Regions from separate parts of the Pseudoalteromonas sp. NSLLW24 genome, predicted to be linked through region 1. Evidence: predicted binding sites of a transcription regulator. Region 1 holds the regulator's gene; the other holds the start of a gene.
What was found. Region 1 encodes ArgR, which controls arginine synthesis, uptake and breakdown. Its sites were predicted from a motif close to ANTGAATANNTATTCANT; they were not measured.
Positions count from the first base shown of each region.

Region 2: a site for ArgR is predicted at 6,786-6,803, ahead of argC (N-acetyl-gamma-glutamyl-phosphate reductase). Genes of this name have one in related genera too.

Region 1 is NZ_JADYWQ010000005.1:161,366-171,105, reverse strand. It holds gene rplU (50S ribosomal protein L21) at 1-277, opposite strand, end outside; gene ispB (octaprenyl diphosphate synthase) at 700-1,671, shown strand; gene mdh (malate dehydrogenase) at 1,758-2,690, opposite strand; gene argR (transcriptional regulator ArgR) at 2,916-3,383, shown strand; gene I6E72_RS07105 (Dyp-type peroxidase) at 3,391-4,290, opposite strand; gene I6E72_RS07100 (ABC transporter ATP-binding protein) at 4,339-5,388, opposite strand; gene I6E72_RS07095 (ABC transporter permease) at 5,389-7,020, opposite strand; gene I6E72_RS07090 (Fe(3+) ABC transporter substrate-binding protein) at 7,020-8,024, opposite strand; gene I6E72_RS07085 (hypothetical protein) at 8,962-9,477, shown strand; gene I6E72_RS07080 (tRNA-uridine aminocarboxypropyltransferase) at 9,488-9,740, opposite strand, start outside.
Region 2 is NZ_JADYWQ010000002.1:36,152-45,891, forward strand. It holds gene serB (phosphoserine phosphatase SerB) at 1-249, shown strand, start outside; gene I6E72_RS01795 (PilZ domain-containing protein) at 270-2,747, opposite strand; gene radA (DNA repair protein RadA) at 3,110-4,495, shown strand; gene I6E72_RS01805 (hypothetical protein) at 4,571-5,503, shown strand; gene argE (acetylornithine deacetylase) at 5,569-6,729, opposite strand; gene argC (N-acetyl-gamma-glutamyl-phosphate reductase) at 6,954-7,964, shown strand; gene argB (acetylglutamate kinase) at 7,965-8,732, shown strand; gene I6E72_RS01825 (ornithine carbamoyltransferase) at 8,740-9,672, shown strand; gene I6E72_RS01830 (argininosuccinate synthase) at 9,669-9,740, shown strand, end outside.

The DNA of each region.
Region 1 (9,740 bases):
ACCATTGACGATGGCCCATTTGCTTACGAGAATGCTTACGGCGTCTAAATTTAACAACCTTAATCTTCTCACCGCGACCATGTGAAACAACCTCAGCTGTTATCTTGCCACCGTTTACGAACGGTACACCGATCTCGATTTTCTCACCATCAGCAACTAAAAGTACTGAATCAAATTCTACTGCCGCACCAGTTTCAACGTCTAATTTTTCAAGACGAATCGTTTGACCTTCAGTCACACGATGCTGTTTACCACCACTTTGGAAAACCGCGTACATAATTAACTCCGTCTGTGCACCCTCAAATCGGCGCAACTAAAATATTCTTCGATAGGGCGCGAAGTTTACGCTAACGCGAAATAACTAGCAAGCCTATTTTGTAATTAAAATGAATAAAAAGTAGCTGCTTTGAGAGCAATTCAATATTTACCCCATTTTATATTAATTAGCCCTTTTGCCAAGCGCTTTTTAACTCTTAGTCGAAATAAATTAATGTACTCAAATATGACCCTCACAGCTTAATATCTAAGCACACCATAAACTGTATATTGATTATCAATTAATCAGTTATCTTGGCTAATTCAGTCTAAATTAAGTACTTTAATAGTGTTTTTTCAATCAATCGTCACAAAATATCGAGCTAGTGCATTTTTTGTTGTACAATCTGCGCCGTTCACACATAAAAATTGGCTCGGAGATCAATGGATATAAAAGCTATCCAGGCGTTAATCGAAAGCGATATGAATGACGTCAATCAACTTATACATGCGCAAATGCGCTCAGATGTGGCGTTAGTTAATCAGCTTGGTTTATATATAGTTAGCAGTGGCGGCAAACGCGTTCGTCCAATGCTCGCGATTTTAGCAGCCAAAGCGCTCGGTTATCAGGGTAAAGATCACATAACACTTGCAACAATTGTTGAGTTTATTCATACAGCAACGCTATTGCATGATGATGTTGTAGATGAATCAAACTTACGACGTGGCACGCCTACAGCAAATGCTGAATTTGGTAATGCTGCTAGCGTATTGGTTGGTGACTTTATTTACACTCGTTCATTTCAGCTTATGGTTGGTCTTGGAAAAATGCAGATTATGCAAATACTTGCCGATGCAACAAACATTATTGCTGAAGGTGAAGTATTGCAGTTAATGAACTGCAACGACCCAGATACGACCGAAGCCAGTTATATGCAGGTTATTTACTCTAAAACAGCTAAGTTGTTTGAAGCAGCGACAGGCCTTGCTGCCATTATTACTGAGCAAGACCAAACTACTCTCGATGCGCTAAACCTATATGGTATGCATTTAGGTACTGCGTTTCAGCTAGTAGACGATGTACTCGATTACAATGCAGATGCTGAGCAGTTGGGTAAAAACATTGGTGATGATTTAGCTGAAGGCAAACCAACGCTTCCACTTATTTATGCTATGCAACATGGTAGCGAGCAGCAAACGCAGCTTATTCGTGATGCAATAGAGCACAGTAATGGTATGGAGCATTTAGAAGAAATTTTATCGGCACTAAAGCAAACTAATGCGCTTGAATTTACAATGCAAAAAGCAGAGCTTGAAGCTGACAAAGCTATTGCCTGTTTAGACTTTTTAGCTGAGTCTGACTATAAGCAAGCACTCATAAGCCTTGCCCGTATTGCGGTTGACCGCGACCACTAGTTTTAACCAGTTACACAGTGTGAAATTAATTCTGAGCAATAAAAAAGCCTGCAAATGCAGGCTTTTTTGTTATTCTACTTTGGCTATTACGCCATGAAATCAACACCTTCTTTGATGTCTTTTTTCAGTGTTTCAAGCATGTCATTTTTTGCTTTTGTTTCAAATGCGCTTAGTTCGCCGTAAGAAAGAATTTCTTCTACGCCGTTTTTACCTAAACGTACTGGATGTGCAAAGTACTCTGCATCGCCATTTTCAACAGCAACGTAAGCGTAATCTACAACTTCCTCACCTTGTAGGCCTTTAACTAAAGACATACAAAAACGAGCTGCAGCAGCACCCATAGATAGCGTAGCTGAACCACCGCCTGCTTTAGCATTTACAACTTCAGTACCCGCATTTTGGATACGTGGAGTAAGTGCAGCAACTTCTTCATCTGTGAAAGAAACACCTTCAACTTGAGAAAGTAGAGGAAGAATAGTTGTGCCTGAGTGACCACCAATTACTGGTACTTTAACAGTTGCTACGTCTACGCCTTTAAGTTCAGCAACAAATGCTTCTGAACGAATAACGTCAAGCGTAGTAATACCGAATACACGTTTAGCGTCGTAAGTACCTGCTTTTTTGAATACTTCAGCAACGATTGGAACTGTGCCATTTACTGGGTTAGTAATAATACCTACTAACGCTTTAGGACAGCTGGCAACAATGCCTTCTGCTAAAGTTTTGATGATACCAGCATTTACATTAAATAAATCAGCACGATCCATACCTGGTTTACGTGGCATACCCGCTGGGATAAGAACGATGTCAGAGCCTTCAAGCGCTTTGTTTAATTCGTCTGCGCCAAAGCCTGCTACTTTAACATCTGTTGGGATGTGAGAAAGGTCAACCGCAACACCTGGTACTACTGGTGCAACATCATAAAGTGATAATTCAGAGCCAGCTGGTAAGCCTGTTTTTAATAATAAAGACAACGCTTGGCCGATACCGCCTGCAGCACCTAATACAGCAACTTTCATTGGAATTCTCCGTAATTTGAGGTAGGAAACATTTGTGGCTCTTAAGATAATGAAATTAGCGACTAAAAACAAATTTATCCTGTCTATTTCAAGTATATTTTCGACCATAGTCGTAAACTTTTGTGATTTAACGCATCAAACTGGCAAGTTAACTAAACAACTGCTGCATAATTATTCATTTTTGTGTAGAATTTGCGGCATAAATAACAAAAACGAATAAAGACTATGCAACCACAAGATAAACAAGAAGCACTGGTAAAAGCATTTAAATCACTATTAAAAGAAGAAAATTTTGGCTCTCAAGGCGAAATAGTTGATGCATTAAAAGATCAAGGCTTTGACAATATAAGCCAAAGTAAAGTATCGCGCATGCTAAGTAAATTTGGTGCTGTACGCACACGTAACGCTAAACAAGAAATGGTTTACTGCTTACCTGCTGAAATGGGTGTACCTACGGCTAAAAGTCCATTACGCCAATTAGTAATCGATATTATGCACAACGAAATGATGATCATTATTCGTACCAGTCCAGGCGCCGCTCAGCTTATCGCTCGTTTATTAGATTCATTAGGTAAAGCAGATGGCGTACTAGGAACAATTGCAGGCGACGATACTATTTTTATCGCTCCTGCTAAAATATCTGAAATAGATGTAACACTTGAACGTGTTCGCATTTTATTTGATACGGTTTAATAGCAAACTAAATTTGTTTTAAAAACCCGACTGAAGGCGCAAAGAAAGCAGAACCCATATCGGCTTGAGTAAAATCAAGCCAGTGGTCGTAACAATCCCCTTCCCCTAAACGACTATTAAGTACTTTTTCAAATGCGGTGCCCGTACAAGCGCATGTAATTGATAACATTCCCTGCTCATACACATCGCCATAAGGCATGCTCTGATTTAATAATAGCGGTTGTCCGTCTTCGTCTTTTAGTTCGCTACGTGAAGCATGGCTGGTTTCGATCGCAGGGGTAATTAGCGTGTTATCAAGGCGCGTACGTCCCATTATTTGTTCTTGCTCGCTCAATGATAAGTGCTGCCACATAGTTAAATCATGCTTATAACGCTGTACATGAATATAACTCCCCTGATCTTCAAAATTGCCAGGGTTACTAATTAAAGCCGTAGCGCGCTTTTTTCTTCCATGTGCGGTGTCGCCACCATAAATAAAACCATTAAAATCACGACCATCTAAAAAGCGAAAATTACGAATTTGCTCCACCAGCTCAACATCGGGGGCAAATAGTTTTAAAATTTGCAGCGCAAATAAATGGTTAACGTCTTCACGGTCAGAGCGAATTTGCACAAATAAATCGCACGGTTGTACGCTCATTTGATGATCGCTATGGTTTATATTAGGAAAGCTCTGTAATTCGCTTGGGATGTATTCAGGGAGGATATGCGGCCAATATTGCGCACCAATAGCAACCATACAAGAGAGCATTGATTCTGAAAATTGATCGCTAAATTCTTCTTCAATAGCGCTTACTTGTTTTAACTTTGCGCGAAGTGATTCATCTTGACCATCAAACACATTAAAAAATAAGTGCAAACCGTGTAAGTTTGCTTCAGCACAAATCCCTGATTGCGCTTGCGCCATTGTTATTCCTTAGTTTTATAGATAAAAACACAGCGAATAACAAATTAATTACGATTCGAAAAAATTCACCGTGTGAGGTTTTATTTTTATTATAACCTGCTCATTATTTTCAAATGACTGGCCATATTGTGCAGCAACTTCAATTTCTTGTTCATCAATAACAAGTGAATAAACATACGCCGAACCAATAAAGCGACGACTTATGATTGTAGCTCGCTTGCTGAGTTTGTCACTTTGGTTATCTGCCACTAATTCTATTTGATGAGGGCGCACATATATAAGCCCTACGCTTACGTTTTGCTTACTCTCAACATAGGACTCGACTAAACCAAATGGTGTTTTATATTCAGTTGCTGTTAATACTTCTGCGCTCAAGTATATGCCTTGACCCAGAAACTCTGCAACCTCCTTTGAACATGGAGCTGCAAAAAGCTGCTCAGGCGTGCCTTGTTGCTCAATTTTACCGCGATGCATAATGGCAAGTGTATCTGAAAAGGCAAACGCCTCTTCTTTTGAATGTGTAACAAACACAGCAGATACTTGGGTTGCCTTAATAATTCGACGTATATCGGCAATTAATTCAAAGCGTACTTGTGTGTCGATATTTGAAAAGGGCTCATCAAGTAGCAATAAACTAGGCTTATAAGCTAATGCACGAGCAATAGCTACACGCTGCTGTTGACCACCCGATAACTGATGCGGGAACCTGTCGGCACAGCCAATTAAATGTACCAGCTTAAGCATTTCATCAACGCGTTGCTGCTTTTGAGCTTTACTCATTTTACTAAGCCCAAATGCGATATTATTTGCTACAGTTAAATGCGGAAACAATGCATAATCTTGAAACATCATGCCGATGTTACGGTGCTCAGGCGAGACAAACGATTGCTCATCACTCACTAATTTACCGTCTATAAAAATAGACCCTTGCTTAGCTTCAATTAAACCTGCAATCGCTTTTAACGTGGTCGTTTTGCCGCACCCACTCGCTCCGAGTAGACAAACAATTTCATCTTTACCCACCGTTAAATCTAAATCGTGAATAACCTTTGTGCCGTTATAGTGATAGCTCACGCCTTGTAAAATTAAACTACTCATTTAACTACGCTGCTCCATAGAACGATTAATAAAATACAAAGGAATAAACCCAACAATAACAATAAATAATGCCGATATAGAAGCAAGCTCTAACTGCTCGTCACTCACATACTGAAATACATGAGTAGCTAAGCTTTCAAAATTAAACGGTCTGAGCAATAGCGCAGCCGGCAGTTCTTTCATGCACTCAATAAATACCAATAACGCAGCAGTAAGCAATCCTCTTCGCAGTAAAGGTAGGTGCACTAAACGCAGTGTTTGTCCTTGGCTTTTACCCATTGATTGGCTTGCCATATCAAGTGATGGGCTAATACGTAAAAAACTCGACTCAATTGCTCCGTGTGCAATGGCGTAAAACCTAACAATATAAGCAATAATAATAGTAAAAATGCTACCTGTAAGCAGCAAGCCAATATCTAAATTATACGGCTCGAGCGCTGTGTTAATGGTGTTCTCTAATAACGTAAGCGGTAATAAAACCGCAATAGCGAGTACAGTTCCTGGCAACGCATAACCTGTGCTTGCTAAACGCCCGGGAATAAGCGGATACGCTTGCTTTGCCACACGCTGATAAAAAACGACAAAAACACTCAACGTAATCGTTATTAGGCTCACAACCCCAGCCACTTTTAAACTTTGCCAAGCGTAACTAAAAAACTCTACATTCCATGCTTTATCAAAGTAGGTAATGGCGTAATTTATAAGTACTGCAATAGGGATTACAAACGCGATAAATAAAATAAAGCTGCAAAATGCCGTTGCGAGCCAAGCTGACTTTCCTTTTAATACATAGAGAGATTCACTATTTACACTTGATTGGCGCTCAAATACAGCTTGGTTACGACGACTAAAGCGCTCTGCCATTAATGCTAAAAATAACAGTAATAACATCACACCCGATATTTTAGCTGCCGCTGTAAGTGAGTAATAACCAAACCACGTATCGTATACGGCAGTCGTTAATGTACTTACGGCAAAATAACTCACTGTTGCAAAGTCAGCCATGGTTTCCATACTTATAAGCGCAAGAGCCGCCACAATAGCCCCACGAGAGAGTACTAAGCTTACTTTAAAGAAACTTTGCCAAGGAGATAATCCCATTAACTGGCTAGCTTGTACTAATTTGAATGACTGCTCGCGAAGAGCCGTTTTAAAAATCAAAAATAAATACGGATAAAGCACCAAGGCAATCATAACGATGGCGCCGGGTAATGTACGTATATCAAAAAACCAATAGTCATTAGGCGATTGCCAACCAAACCATTCTCTCAGCGCTATTTGCACCGGGCCCGCATAATCTAATAAATCAGTGTATACATAGGCAATAATATAGGTGGGCATAGCAAGGGGCAGCATAAGTGCCCATTCAAACTGTTTTTTACCCGGGAAACTACAGTAAGCCGTTAGCCATCCAAGTGGCAAAGCTATGGCGCAGCTAAGGACGCAAACACCTAAAACAAGCAATACGGTATTGGTTATGTAATCCCAAAGCACGGTATCCCACAGGTGAGAAAACACCTCAGAGCTACCTTGTAGAGATTCAAAAAGAAGAAAAAACAACGGGGCCGATAGAATTAAGCCAGTCGACCACGCAAAGAGCTGCCATTTAGACAGCTTAAATTTATTAGTCATTAAAGATCGAACTTCACCTCATCAATTAGCTTAAGCGCTAACGGACGATATTTACTAATCTCATCAAGTGGCAAGCTGTCTTCTTTAAAACTCCCCCAAGACGCAACCAAACTTGATAGTTCAACACCCGACTTAACTGGATACTCCATATTTAATGAGGCATACATGTTTTGTGCTTTGCTGTCGGTCATATATTCTATGAGCTTTAATGCATTTTCAGGGTTTTTAGCATATTTGGTAATAACCGCACCCGAAACATTTATGTGTGAGCCACGATTAGTTTGATTCGGAAAGTTAATATTTACGGCCTCAGCCCAACCTTTTTGTTCTTTATCTTCTAGCATTTTACCAAGGTAGTAACTATTACCTAATGCCAAGTTACATAAACCTTCTTTAACGGCTTTAACTTGAGCACGATCGTTACCTTGAGGTTTACGTGCTAAATTAGCCTTAACACCTTCAAGCCACTCTTTGGTTTGCGCTTCACCATGGTGTGCAATCATAGAAGCCACTAAACCTAAGTTATATGGATGTTTGCCAGAACGCGTACAAATTTGTCCTTTGTATTTAGGATCTGCTAAATCTTCATAAGTGAGCTTAGGTAACGCACCAATTCGCTCTTTTGATGAATACACATTACGCACTCGCTTAGTAAGCGCGACCCATTGGCCATCACCGTCACGAAAAGCTGCAGGCACGTTATTATTTACACTGTCACTTTTTATAGTTTGTGTTAATTTTAAATCTTCTAATTGAATAAGCGCACTAAAATTAGAGGTTAATACTAAATCGGCTTTACTATGTTTACCTTCACGTTTAACACGCTCAATTAACCCTTTTTTAGCAAAAACAACATTGGTTTTTATTCCCGTTTGTTTTGTAAAATCTTCTAAAATTGGCTGAATCAAAAACGGCTGACGAAAAGAATAGATATTAACAACGTCACTTGCAAAGGCTGGTGCCGATGCTGCTAATCCTAAAACAAGTGTAAATACTGTCTTCATTATTTCACCTAAATAATTGTTATTATCATCGAATTCTACCGCGCTCATTCAAAAAGTGCACACTTTAAATAAATGTAAATATGTAAATAACGCCCAAAAAGGAAATGCAGTGTAAGAGATGTCTCACGGATGTGACAGCTAATGAGTAATAATCAAGATAAAAAACACACAAAAACAACCTAAGCACCTGTATTAATTGAGCTTTCACATTATTACTATTGCGTAAATACTAATTGAATGTAGTTTTATCCCTATTTTAGTTGCTCTATTGCACTATAATTTACGCATCAACCAAGCAATGACGCTTATTGAGTAAAAGGAAATGGACTGCTTACTCAACCAACCAATGATTAGGTTACCAGGACAACACGGATTTTAGGACAGGCTCAGGATGAGTATCACAACGCAATGTTGTAAAAAGGACAGCGTCAGGAAGATGCGAAAAGGATAACAACACGGCTAAGTTGTTTAACAGGATGTTTAAGGAATAAATGGACAGGCCTTTAAGGCAACACAATGGATTGGTTAAAATAGGGATACACTAGGAAGTGTAATTAAGGATTTGGTAATAGTATTTACCCTACAGGATGTTTAGGAATTTAAGGATACAGGCCCGGATGGTCTACATTACATAGAACTAAAAAGTAATATAGTAATAAACATGGATTAGTAAAAATTGGAGTTGATTAAGTTCAATTGCAGGATGCAGAAAATTAGAAGATTCCGCAAGCGCGCCTAGAGATAGAGCGCGCTTTTCTTTGCCTAAAATTTGGGTTTAGTAAAGCTCTAAGCAACTACCACTAACTTTTGCAGGGTAATACTGCATCCCAGCTAATCAATATTAATACCTTCAAATACTTTATTAATATTTTAAATTTCGCTAAGTTTTTCATTAATTGCGCCGATAACTAAGTAACGCAAGGATCATAAATACTCAATGGATATGAATTTTAAAATGCCGCAAAGCAATACCTTTTTATGTAAAGTATCAGACGCAAGTACAGCAAAACCAATTGGTGTTTTTAGTGCCCAAACTCCCAACGAAAATCCGTATAAAGCTTTATTTAGCCCCAAAGGTTATAACTTTTTAAATATGCCAATGAGTGAGTTTAAAAACATACTTAACGTAATTATCCAGTTAGAAAGCGATATTTCTATTAGTAAATGGGGTGAGGGTTCTCGACCTGATGAATTTAGTTATCAGCTTAATAGAATAGCAAACGCTATTGCGACTACTCACTTTAAGGGAAAAACCGATATTAGCTGTTACTTTTTAAAGCGAGTCGAAGAGGCTAAGGATATGATTGGTGAGGACTGCACCTCGTTTATTCAGGCTCACAATAGCGTAAGCCAATTATATAATACGGTTTTACAATTAACATCTGAAGAAGGCTTCAGAGCAATTCAAAATAAAGCACTTGCTCACTTAAAAGAGCAGCAAGCTTTCGCTTAACTGCGTAAAACTACTCTTCTAGCGGTCGACCTTTATTGCGCTTACCAAGCAAATACGCATCACGAAACTTAATAAAATGCTGTTCTAATTTAGAAGATGCATCCATTTCTCCCGCAAGCGCTAGCACCATAATAGCCACTTCAGCAGTGCCTAGTTGATGCGCATGAGGGGCAACACGTAATCGGTAATCGGATAGTTTATCAGCAGTAACAGAAAGTATAGGCAAGTTATCTAAGTATGGGCTTTTGCGAATCATTTTTTTA
Region 2 (9,740 bases), on a different contig from region 1:
GTAGATGCACAACAAAAAGCAATTATTCTAGAGTCGTTACAACATAAACTAGGGCTTGAGAAGTCGCAAACAGTTGCTATTGGCGATGGCGCAAACGATTTAGTCATGATGGCAAAAGCTGGCCTAGGTGTAGCAGTGCATGGCAAACCTAAAGTAGTTGAGCAAGCACAAGCGGCTATTTGTGAAGGGTCATTATTACAATTGTTGTATATGTTGGCCATTCCGTTAGATAAAGAGCCCGCTCTTTAAAGTTGTTTAAGTTAAACCGCTTAGCGTAAGCGGTTTAACCAAATTAGTTTACGGCGGCCCATTTGTTCAACTTGCTCTTTTTTAAGCTCTAAATGGCTTAGAGCTTCTTCAGTTATATCTACTACGTCCCCCACACCCGCAACAGCCCATAAAGCTTCCTCTAAATCTTTTGCTTTATGCATAGCGTATTGGCTTACGTATTTTAGCTCGTTTGATAGGTAGTCAGTATCGGGGCGACCTGTGCGCGAAATATACAAACGCATCACAAATATAAGTTGTGATGTAATGCCTTTACTAATTTGTTTATAAAAGCTTGAGTAGTCTTCACCTAAAGCGCATTGGCTAACAATAGCTTCTTCAATTTTACCCTTACGAGGGTCGAAATTAATAGCGAGTGTAAAAGCAAGCGGTGCATCTTGGCGACTGCGATCTTTAATATTAGGCGTTATTACATTAATAATTTGCTCTTCGGTAAGAATACTCGAAAAGTCAGTTTTGTTACCTAATAAGCCAAAGTTTTGCAAAATAACATGCATAGGACTGGCGTATAAGCCATAACCAATTGCACCTGTTTTAAAGTGTGCAGCTTCTTTGTGTAAATACAGCGGAAATTGGCATACACTTTTTGTAACCATATTTCTAAGTGCGGTAGATAAGCCTTCTACTTTTGGCGCTTCTTCAGATACTTTAAGTTTGTCTTTATTCCCTTCTATTAACTGAGTGAAAAAAGTCACGCCAGCATGGGGTAAATCAGCAACACGATTCGCTTTTAGGTTAATAGTAGTGAATGACTTACTAATGGCCATTATTTCGTACTTTAGTTCGCTAAGTTTATGCTTTTTAGTTATTTTTTGAAGCTCAGGAAATGTTAAAAGTACTATATCACCTTTTTTAAATGTGACTGGTTGCTCGCACTCTAATTGCAAACCCATTACAGAAAAGTCACGTGTATAACCGTTAAATACTTCATCATTAATAGTGACGCTAACCGGTGTTTTATAAAGGTAGCGCTTATGCGAGCGTAAATTTACGTATTCAAGTGGCACAATATCTAAATAAGGTGGCGTTTTATGTTTTGCGTGGCCAAAATGTTTAAGCTGATTTACTAACGCTTTATCAAAAGTAAGTTGTTTATAATCTGCTTGCTCTGTTTTATTGCCAATACTTGTAAGTACAACAATATATTTAACGTCTTTTATAAGGCCTTTAACTCGAGGGGAAGGCGGCTTGTTGAGTTTTTCAATATTAGCGCCAGCACTATTAGGTAATGAAAGCGGTATAAAAGAATCATCTGGATGACTTGGCATTATTTGTATTTTAAAGCACTGCCAACTTTCTTTTTGGCTACCAAAACCTAAAAATAGATCACGTAATTTAGGGTTATTATTTAGCTCAGTTCGTGTCGCAGAGTAATAGTAAATTTTACCCGATGATATATGTGTAAATGTATAGAGGTAATCTTCTTTGACCGCGGTAATTTGGGTTAGTAATTGTGTAATGCGCTGATGATTGAGTATATTGTACAAACACGGTGTTTTTCTTTCATCGGTAAAATAGCGCTGGATAAAAATATTATTTTCAGTAGTAAGGCTAAGGCTTGGGTAATACTGTTCATCTTTTTTGCTTAAAAATACATATAAAGACGTTACACGAGGGATGTAGTATTGCTCATATCCCTTTGATACTACAGCATCGAGCGTGTTATCTAAATTTACTTTATAACGACGTTTATTACCGTGAATAAAGCTTTCTAAAAAGTCATTAAAGGCATCGTTATTTTCGATATAAGTGCGTTTTAAGCGAATGTGGTTGTATTCACGAGAGATATTTTCAACGGCAACAACCTCGTATTGAATACCGTTTTTTAGGCCAAGTTCAAAGTCTTGTTCAAGGCCTACCAAGCGCATTGCTATTAGTTCACCTTTTTTTATAGAGTAGCGCGTTGCAAGCTTAACTTTACAACCGCTTAAAGATATATCTGAGGTGCTAGCAGCAATGTTCTTTTTATCTTTGTAATCAATAGTTACTTTTATTGAGTAATTCATCCGTTCTTCACGGCGGCTCTCGTAAGAGGCAAACTTAATTACTTCAGTGCTTAAGTTACTTTCTGATTCTTGTAGTTCTGATTTTTCGGCGGCTTGTTTTTGTAATACGCGGTGGTTATTTTCTGTATTCATTACGGCTTCGTAAACGGCTAGAGTATATTCACCATGCTGTTTAAGTGCTTTTTCAAACACTTCAATGGCTGTGTCATCCATAAAGTGCTGTTTACCGTTATGCTCATACGGTTTTACTTGGCCCGTCACTAATCCACGAAGATCAACAAAGCGTGCCACTGGCTGAGATAAGCGTGACATTTCCATTTTCATCAAAAATTGCTCAGGTTTGGTTAACCCAGCGGTTTTTGATTTGAAAATTAGGTCAAATTTAGCATTGCCTAAATATGTTTTTAACTCATTCACGAGGTCTTCGTGTTTGAGCATTATGTCATCAGCCATTTATAAAACCATCACCGTCTAATTGAAAAAGTAGGTATACTGTTAAGTCCATTTATTAGAAGTTCAATAAACGTTAAATCGCGCTATGTTATTAATATAGGTACAATTATTTTAGTTACTACTGTTTAGCTCTTGTTATTATGTGTTATATGCCATTTTGTTGGCAAGTTACTTTAAACTATTTCAAAGCAAAAAGTATGCCCTAAATTATAGCTAAAAAGAAACACCATGTGTATTTAATGATTGTGACGCTAGATTTTTACGCAGGCAAGAGTTTGTTGCTAAGTAAATGCTTGAAGTGGCAAAATAAGTTATTAACAGTAAATGTTTTTAAAATTAGAGAATCGTAGATAAGGTTATAAATGACTAAAGCGGCAAAAATAGAGTTTGTGTGTACAGAATGTGGCATGAACTACCCACGTTGGCAGGGTCAATGCCGCTGCGGTGCGTGGAACACATTAGCAGAATTTAAACCTTCAGCAGGGCAGAGTAAAAAAGCGTCAGTTCGAGCAAATGTAGGTGGTTATGCTGGCGGTGCTGGTGGCGGCTCTAAAAAAATTAATGATATTGCTACGTCAGAGGCAGAAAAACAGCTGACAGAAATTGGCGAGCTCGATCGTGTGCTAAGCGGTGGTGTAACTACCGGCTCTGTTAATATAATTTCGGGTGATCCAGGTGCTGGTAAAACAACATTGCTATCTGACCTAGTAGCGAGAATGTCACAACGTATGCCGTCACTTTACTGTACGGCCGAGGAGTCATTATCGCAGTTTAAAAACAGGGTAAATCGTTTAAAGTTAAACTATAACCCTGACGAGCTTTATTTACTTTCAGAAACCAGTGTTGAAACCATCATTGAAGAGCTCGAGAAAAATAAAATTAAGTTTGCTGTTATTGACTCTATTCAAGCGGTTGTAACCGAAACGGCAAATGGTAGCCCAGGTTCCCCTTCGCAAGTAAAAAGTGCCGCCCAAGCATTGACTCAATACTGTAAGCAAAATGATGTAACCATGTTCATTATTGCTCATGTAAATAAAAATAACGAAATAGCAGGTCCTCAAACACTTGTACATATTGTCGATGCGCTTTTACACATAGACACCAACGATGGGCAAATTAGAACCCTTAGGGCAAATAAAAACCGCTTTGGTGATATTGATACTGTTGGTATTTTTAAAATGTGCGAACGTGGTATGTTGAGTGTTGATAACCCGAGCGAAATATTTTTATCGGGGTCTACAACCGACTCGCCAGGCTCTACAATTACCTGTATCCGTAAAGGTAATCGAAATTTACTACTTGAGATTCAATGTTTAACTACCGAAACCGAGGCGGAATTTCCGCAGCGTGTTTGCGTTGGTTTAAACATGAACCGCATAAAAATGCTGACTGGCATATTACGAAAACACACTAAAACCAAAATATTCCACGATACGTTTTTTAATATTGTGGGTGGCCTAAGAATAGATGAAACAGAAACTTGTATTGATTTAGCATTAGTAACCGCGTTACTTAGCAGCTTAAACGAATTTGTTGTGCCTCGTACCACGTGTATTATGGGTGAGCTTAGCTTAAATGGCGATGTACGCCCAATTGACAGTGGCGTACCACGTGTTAAAGAAGCGGCACAACATGGTTTTACAGAAATATATATTCCATTTCGTAATTACCATAAGTCGATGGAAGGGCTGGGCGCTAAAATTACCCCAGTTAAAACAGTACATGAGTTGCTTAGTTTAATTAATTAATACTTACGGGTGTTAATGTGTAATGTTACTCTTAATAAAACTCGGTTTACACAAAGAATAGAATAAGGAAATAACATGAAAAAGTTAGTAATAGTTGCAGCGATTGTAGCTGCGGGCGTTGGTGGCGTGAGCTATGCAAATTATTTAGCTACACAAGAAGTGCGTGCAGAAGTAGATAAGCAACTTGCTTTAGTAAGCGAGCAAACTGGCGCTACATTTAAATACGCTGGTTTATCGGCAAGTGTTATTTCAAAAAGCGTAGAAATAACAAACATGGAAGTAATAAGCCCAGAGGGCGACAATGTTGCTAATATTCAAAGCATTGAAATAACTGGTTACGAGCCAGATAAAATATCACCGCATACATCATTTGATGTAAAAAGCTTTCAGTTTGATAAAGACTTTGTTTCAAAATTACCTGCTGATACAAACGAAATGCTCGCGTCGGCAAGTTACGACTTACATTCATCACTTGATTACGATGAAGAGTCTGGCAATAGTGATGTAGTAGTTAAGCTTGATGCAAAAGACATTGTTAGTTTTAATATGGATATGGGCTTGGCTAATTCAAAAGCATTAATGGATGCTTCATTAGCGATTAGTAAAGCGCAGCAAGAAGCGGGTAACCAGCCACTTACTTATGAGCAAGAGTTACAGCAGCAAACACTTGTTATGCAAGCAATGAGTAAGTTAGAGCCGCGCAATGTTAGCTTTGCCTTAAATAACCAAGGTAAGTTAAAAGATTTACTATCAAGCGAGCTTGAAAAGCAAGGCATGACGCTAGAGCAGATGGAAATGACGCTAGAGCAGCAGTTACAACAGGCTCCTGTAACTGAAAATATTGCAGAGGCTTTAACAAGCTTTGCTAAAGGTTTAAATTCATTCAGTGTGTCTGCAAAGCTACCTGAAGGTAAAACTATGATGGAAATTAACCAACAAGTTATGATGCTAGTAGGGCAACCTGAAGAGCTAGTTAAGTTTATTAACTTAGAAGTTAAAGGTGATTAAGCCTTAGTTTTGTATTAATAAAGGCGCCAATTGGCGCCTTTATTATTTTGTGTTGTTATAAGCAGTTAGTAACTCTGATTACTAAAGCAGTTTGCTTTTATGATATTGGTGATTATTTGTTGTGATGGTTTTATTTTTTCCATCGCTAAAAACTCATCAGGCTGATGCGCTTGGTTAATTGAGCCTGGGCCCATTACGATTGTTTCACAACCGAGTTGCTGGATAAACGGCGCTTCAGTGCAGTAATTTACTGCGACCGCTTTTTGCCCCGCTATTTTTTCAGCCATTTTAACTAAAGCACTGTCGGTGCTACCACTAAACGCCGGGATTGGTTCATGTAAATCAATAACGCTCACCGCATTTGGGTATTGCTGATTTATCTCTTTTGTTGCATCAAGCACTAATGCTTGTAGTTCTTGTACACTTAAACCTGGTAATGGGCGCATATCTATATGCATTTCACAGCAACCACAAATTCTATTCGCATTATCGCCACCATGAATATTACCTAAGTTTAATGTTGGATAAGGAATTTTAAAGTGATTTATTGAATACTTATGCTTTAATTGCTCTTTTAAGATCATCAATTTTGTGATCACTTTATGCATTACTTCAATGGCGTTAAGGCCACGTTCGGGATCTGAGCTATGCCCAGAGCGACCAACCACTCTTATTGCTGTACTCATATGGCCCTTGTGCATAAATACTGGCGTCATATCAGTAGGTTCGCCAATTATACAGCGTGCAGGTTTTAAATTAGGGTGCTTACATATTTGCTGTGCACCTGCCATAGTTGTTTCTTCATCGGCAGTGGCGAGTATTAAAATAGGTTGAGTTTGCTGCTTTTCATCAAGTTCACTAATCGCTTGTAATACAAAAGCAAAAAAGCCTTTCATATCAATGCTTCCTAGCCCGTACAATTTATTGTCGAGTTCGGTAAGTTCAAACGGATTGTGGTTCCAGCGGCTGTCATCAAAAGGCACTGTATCAGTGTGGCCCGCAAGCATTAACCCGCCATCGCCTTTTCCACGCTTTGCTAATAAATTAAAGCGGCCTTTACCTCCTTCTAATTCAATAATTTCACACGTAAAACCGAGTGTTTCGCACCACCTCGCAAGGAGTTCAATTACGTTTTTATTGCTCATACACAAGCTGTCTTCAATTGCACTAATAGAAGGGGCTGCAATCAATTGTTGATACATAGAAATAAACGAAGGCAAAGGCATAAAAAAATCCAAAATTATTATTCAATTTAATTGCATAACAATATAAAAGTATTTATGATGAATATCAATTCACTTTTTAAGCATAAATATATTAAAGTAAAGCTATGAAAATAATGCGACGATAATCTACAAATTCATTAAATTAAGTCTTAATTTAGCGTCTTAGCTAGTTTAAGCGAACAACATATATATTTAGCAGTAAATTTTAAAATAACGAGTAATCAATGAATGTAGTTATTATTGGCGCAAGCGGTTATAGCGGCGCAGAGTTAGCAAGCTTAGTTGCTAATCATCCAAACCTTACCTTAACAGGCTGTTATGTATCTGAGGGTAGCTTAGATAAAAATAAATTACTAAGTGATTTATACCCAGAGCACCTTGGCTTACTAGATTGTCCTTTACTTCCTCTTAGTGCATCAGCTTTTGATGACATTCAAAGTGATGCTGACTATGTGTGTTTATGTACCGATCACAAAGTAAGTGTTGATTTAGCGCCTCAATTTTTAGCTATGGGTAAAAAAGTATTTGATTTATCTGGTGGCTATCGCCTAGCAAATAATGATGATTACGTTACTTATTATGGTTTTGAGCATCAACACCCAGAGCTTTTAAATGAAGCGGCTTACGGTTTAGCAGAGTGGAACAGTGATGCTATCGCTAACGCAAAGCTAATTGCTGTTGCAGGCTGTTACCCAACAGCGGCGCTCAATGCACTTAAACCGCTTAAACAAGCAGGCTTATTGAGCAGCGAAAGTATTATTATTAATGCCGTTTCGGGTGTTACGGGTGCCGGGCGTAAAGCGAGTGTAGGAACACATTTTTGTGAGGTATCGCTTGCACCTTATGGTTTGTTTAACCATCGCCACGGTCCTGAAATTGAACAACACCTTGGCCACAAAGTATTATTTACACCGCATCTAGGTAGCTTTCCGCGCGGTATATTAGAAACTATTTATGTACAACTTAAGCCAGGCGTTACCAAGGAAAGCGTTGCATCTGCTTATCAAGTGCTTGCTAACGAACCATTAATTCGTTTGTTAGGCGATAAAATACCGTCAATTAAAGGTGTTGCTAAGCAACCATTTGTTGATATTGGTTGGCAGCAACAAGGCACGCAGTTAATTGTAATGTCTGCCATTGACAACTTATTAAAAGGCGCTGCTGGACAAGCTTTGCAGTGTATTAATATTTCTATGAATTTAGATCACACTACGGGCTTAAAAGGAGCGTTTTAAATGAGTAAAAAAACGTGGGTTATTAAACTCGGTGGTGCAGTACTTAATACAGAAAATGCAGCAAAAGCGTTATTTGACGTGCTAAGCGAGCAAAAAAATGATGAGTTTGTCATTGTTCATGGCGGTGGTTCTTTAGTAGATACATGGCTAAAGCAAGCGGGTTTTGCTAGTGCTAAACACCAAGGTTTACGTATTAGTCCAGCAGAGCAAATGCCTTATATAGTGGGTGCGCTTGCAGGTTGCGCTAATAAACAATTAATGACTCAAGCTATAAGCGCAGGGCATAAGCCTGTCGGCTTAAGTCTTTTTGAGGCGGGTGTGACTGCAACCCAAAAATTAAAAGCGCTTTGCTTAGTGGGTAAATGCACAAGTAACGACGATTCTATCATCAATGATTTACTTAGAATTTCTCGTTTACCTATTGTTAGCTCTATCGGCTTTGATGAACAAGGCTTGTGGTACAACGTAAATGCAGATGAAGCTGCAGCGGCTATTGCCAGTAATTTAAATGCAGAACTAATTTTTATGACGGATGTAGAAGCGGTACTTGACGCAAATAAACAACCGTTACATCAACTTGACACAAAACACATTGATACTTTAATTACAGATGGAGTAATTGTGGGCGGGATGGAGGTCAAAGTTAAGACCAGCCTTCACGCTGCCCAACATTTACGACGCGGTGTGTATATTTCCAGCTGGCAAAAGCCAGAAAATTTAACTGCTCTGCTGCAAGGCGAGCATGTCGGAACAAAGATTACACCATAGGTTTATTATGTTTGAGAATTTTTTAACGGGTTTAGAATTAGACCAAGAAGGCGCACTTAATTTATTAAAGTTAGCGCAAGATATAAAAGCAAAGCCAGAAAAATACAGCCAAGTATTATCGGGTAAATCAATCGTAACATTGTTTGAAAAACAAAGTTTACGTACACGTTTATCGTTTGATATAGGTATTAATCGCCTTGGTGGTCATGCTGTTTATTTAGATCAGCAAAATGGCGCTATGGGTGCACGTGAATCAATTAAAGATTTTGCACTTAATATTTCTACTTGGGCCGACGGTATTGTGGCGCGTGTAAATCAGCACAGCACATTAACCACGTTAGGTGAATATTCATCGGTACCTGTGGTAAATAGCTTGTGTGACTTGTACCACCCTTGCCAAGCGCTTGCTGATTTTTTAACACTTCAAGAAGTACATGGCGATGTGAGTCAGCTTAAAGTAGCTTACTTAGGTGAGGGCAATAACGTGACTCATTCATTGATGTTACTTGCCGCAACGCTAGGTACTGACTTTGTTGCTGTAACACCAAAAGGGTGTTCGCCAGATTCACAAATACTTAAAAAAGCAGAGCAAATTGCAGCAATGAATGGCGCATCAGTCATGGTGAGCGATAGAGTTGAAGCTGCAGTTGGTGCAAACGTTGTATACGCAGATACATGGGTATCAATGGGTGATACAACGCCGCTTGAGCAAGTAAAAGAAAAATACATGCCTTATCAATTAAACCAGGCATTGCTAGATCAAACAGGTGCGACTACGGTATTACATTGCCAACCGGCACACCGTGAATTTGAAATTACCTCTGAGGTAATGGATGGTCCAGCATCAAAAATCATTCAACAAGCAGAGAATCGCATGCATGCGCAAAATGCTCTGCTAGTTACATTACTAAATCCAAATTTTGTTAAGGAACACCTATGAGTTCAATTAAAAAAGTCGTTTTAGCCTATTCTGGTGGTCTTGATACGTCGGCTATCGTGCCATGGTTA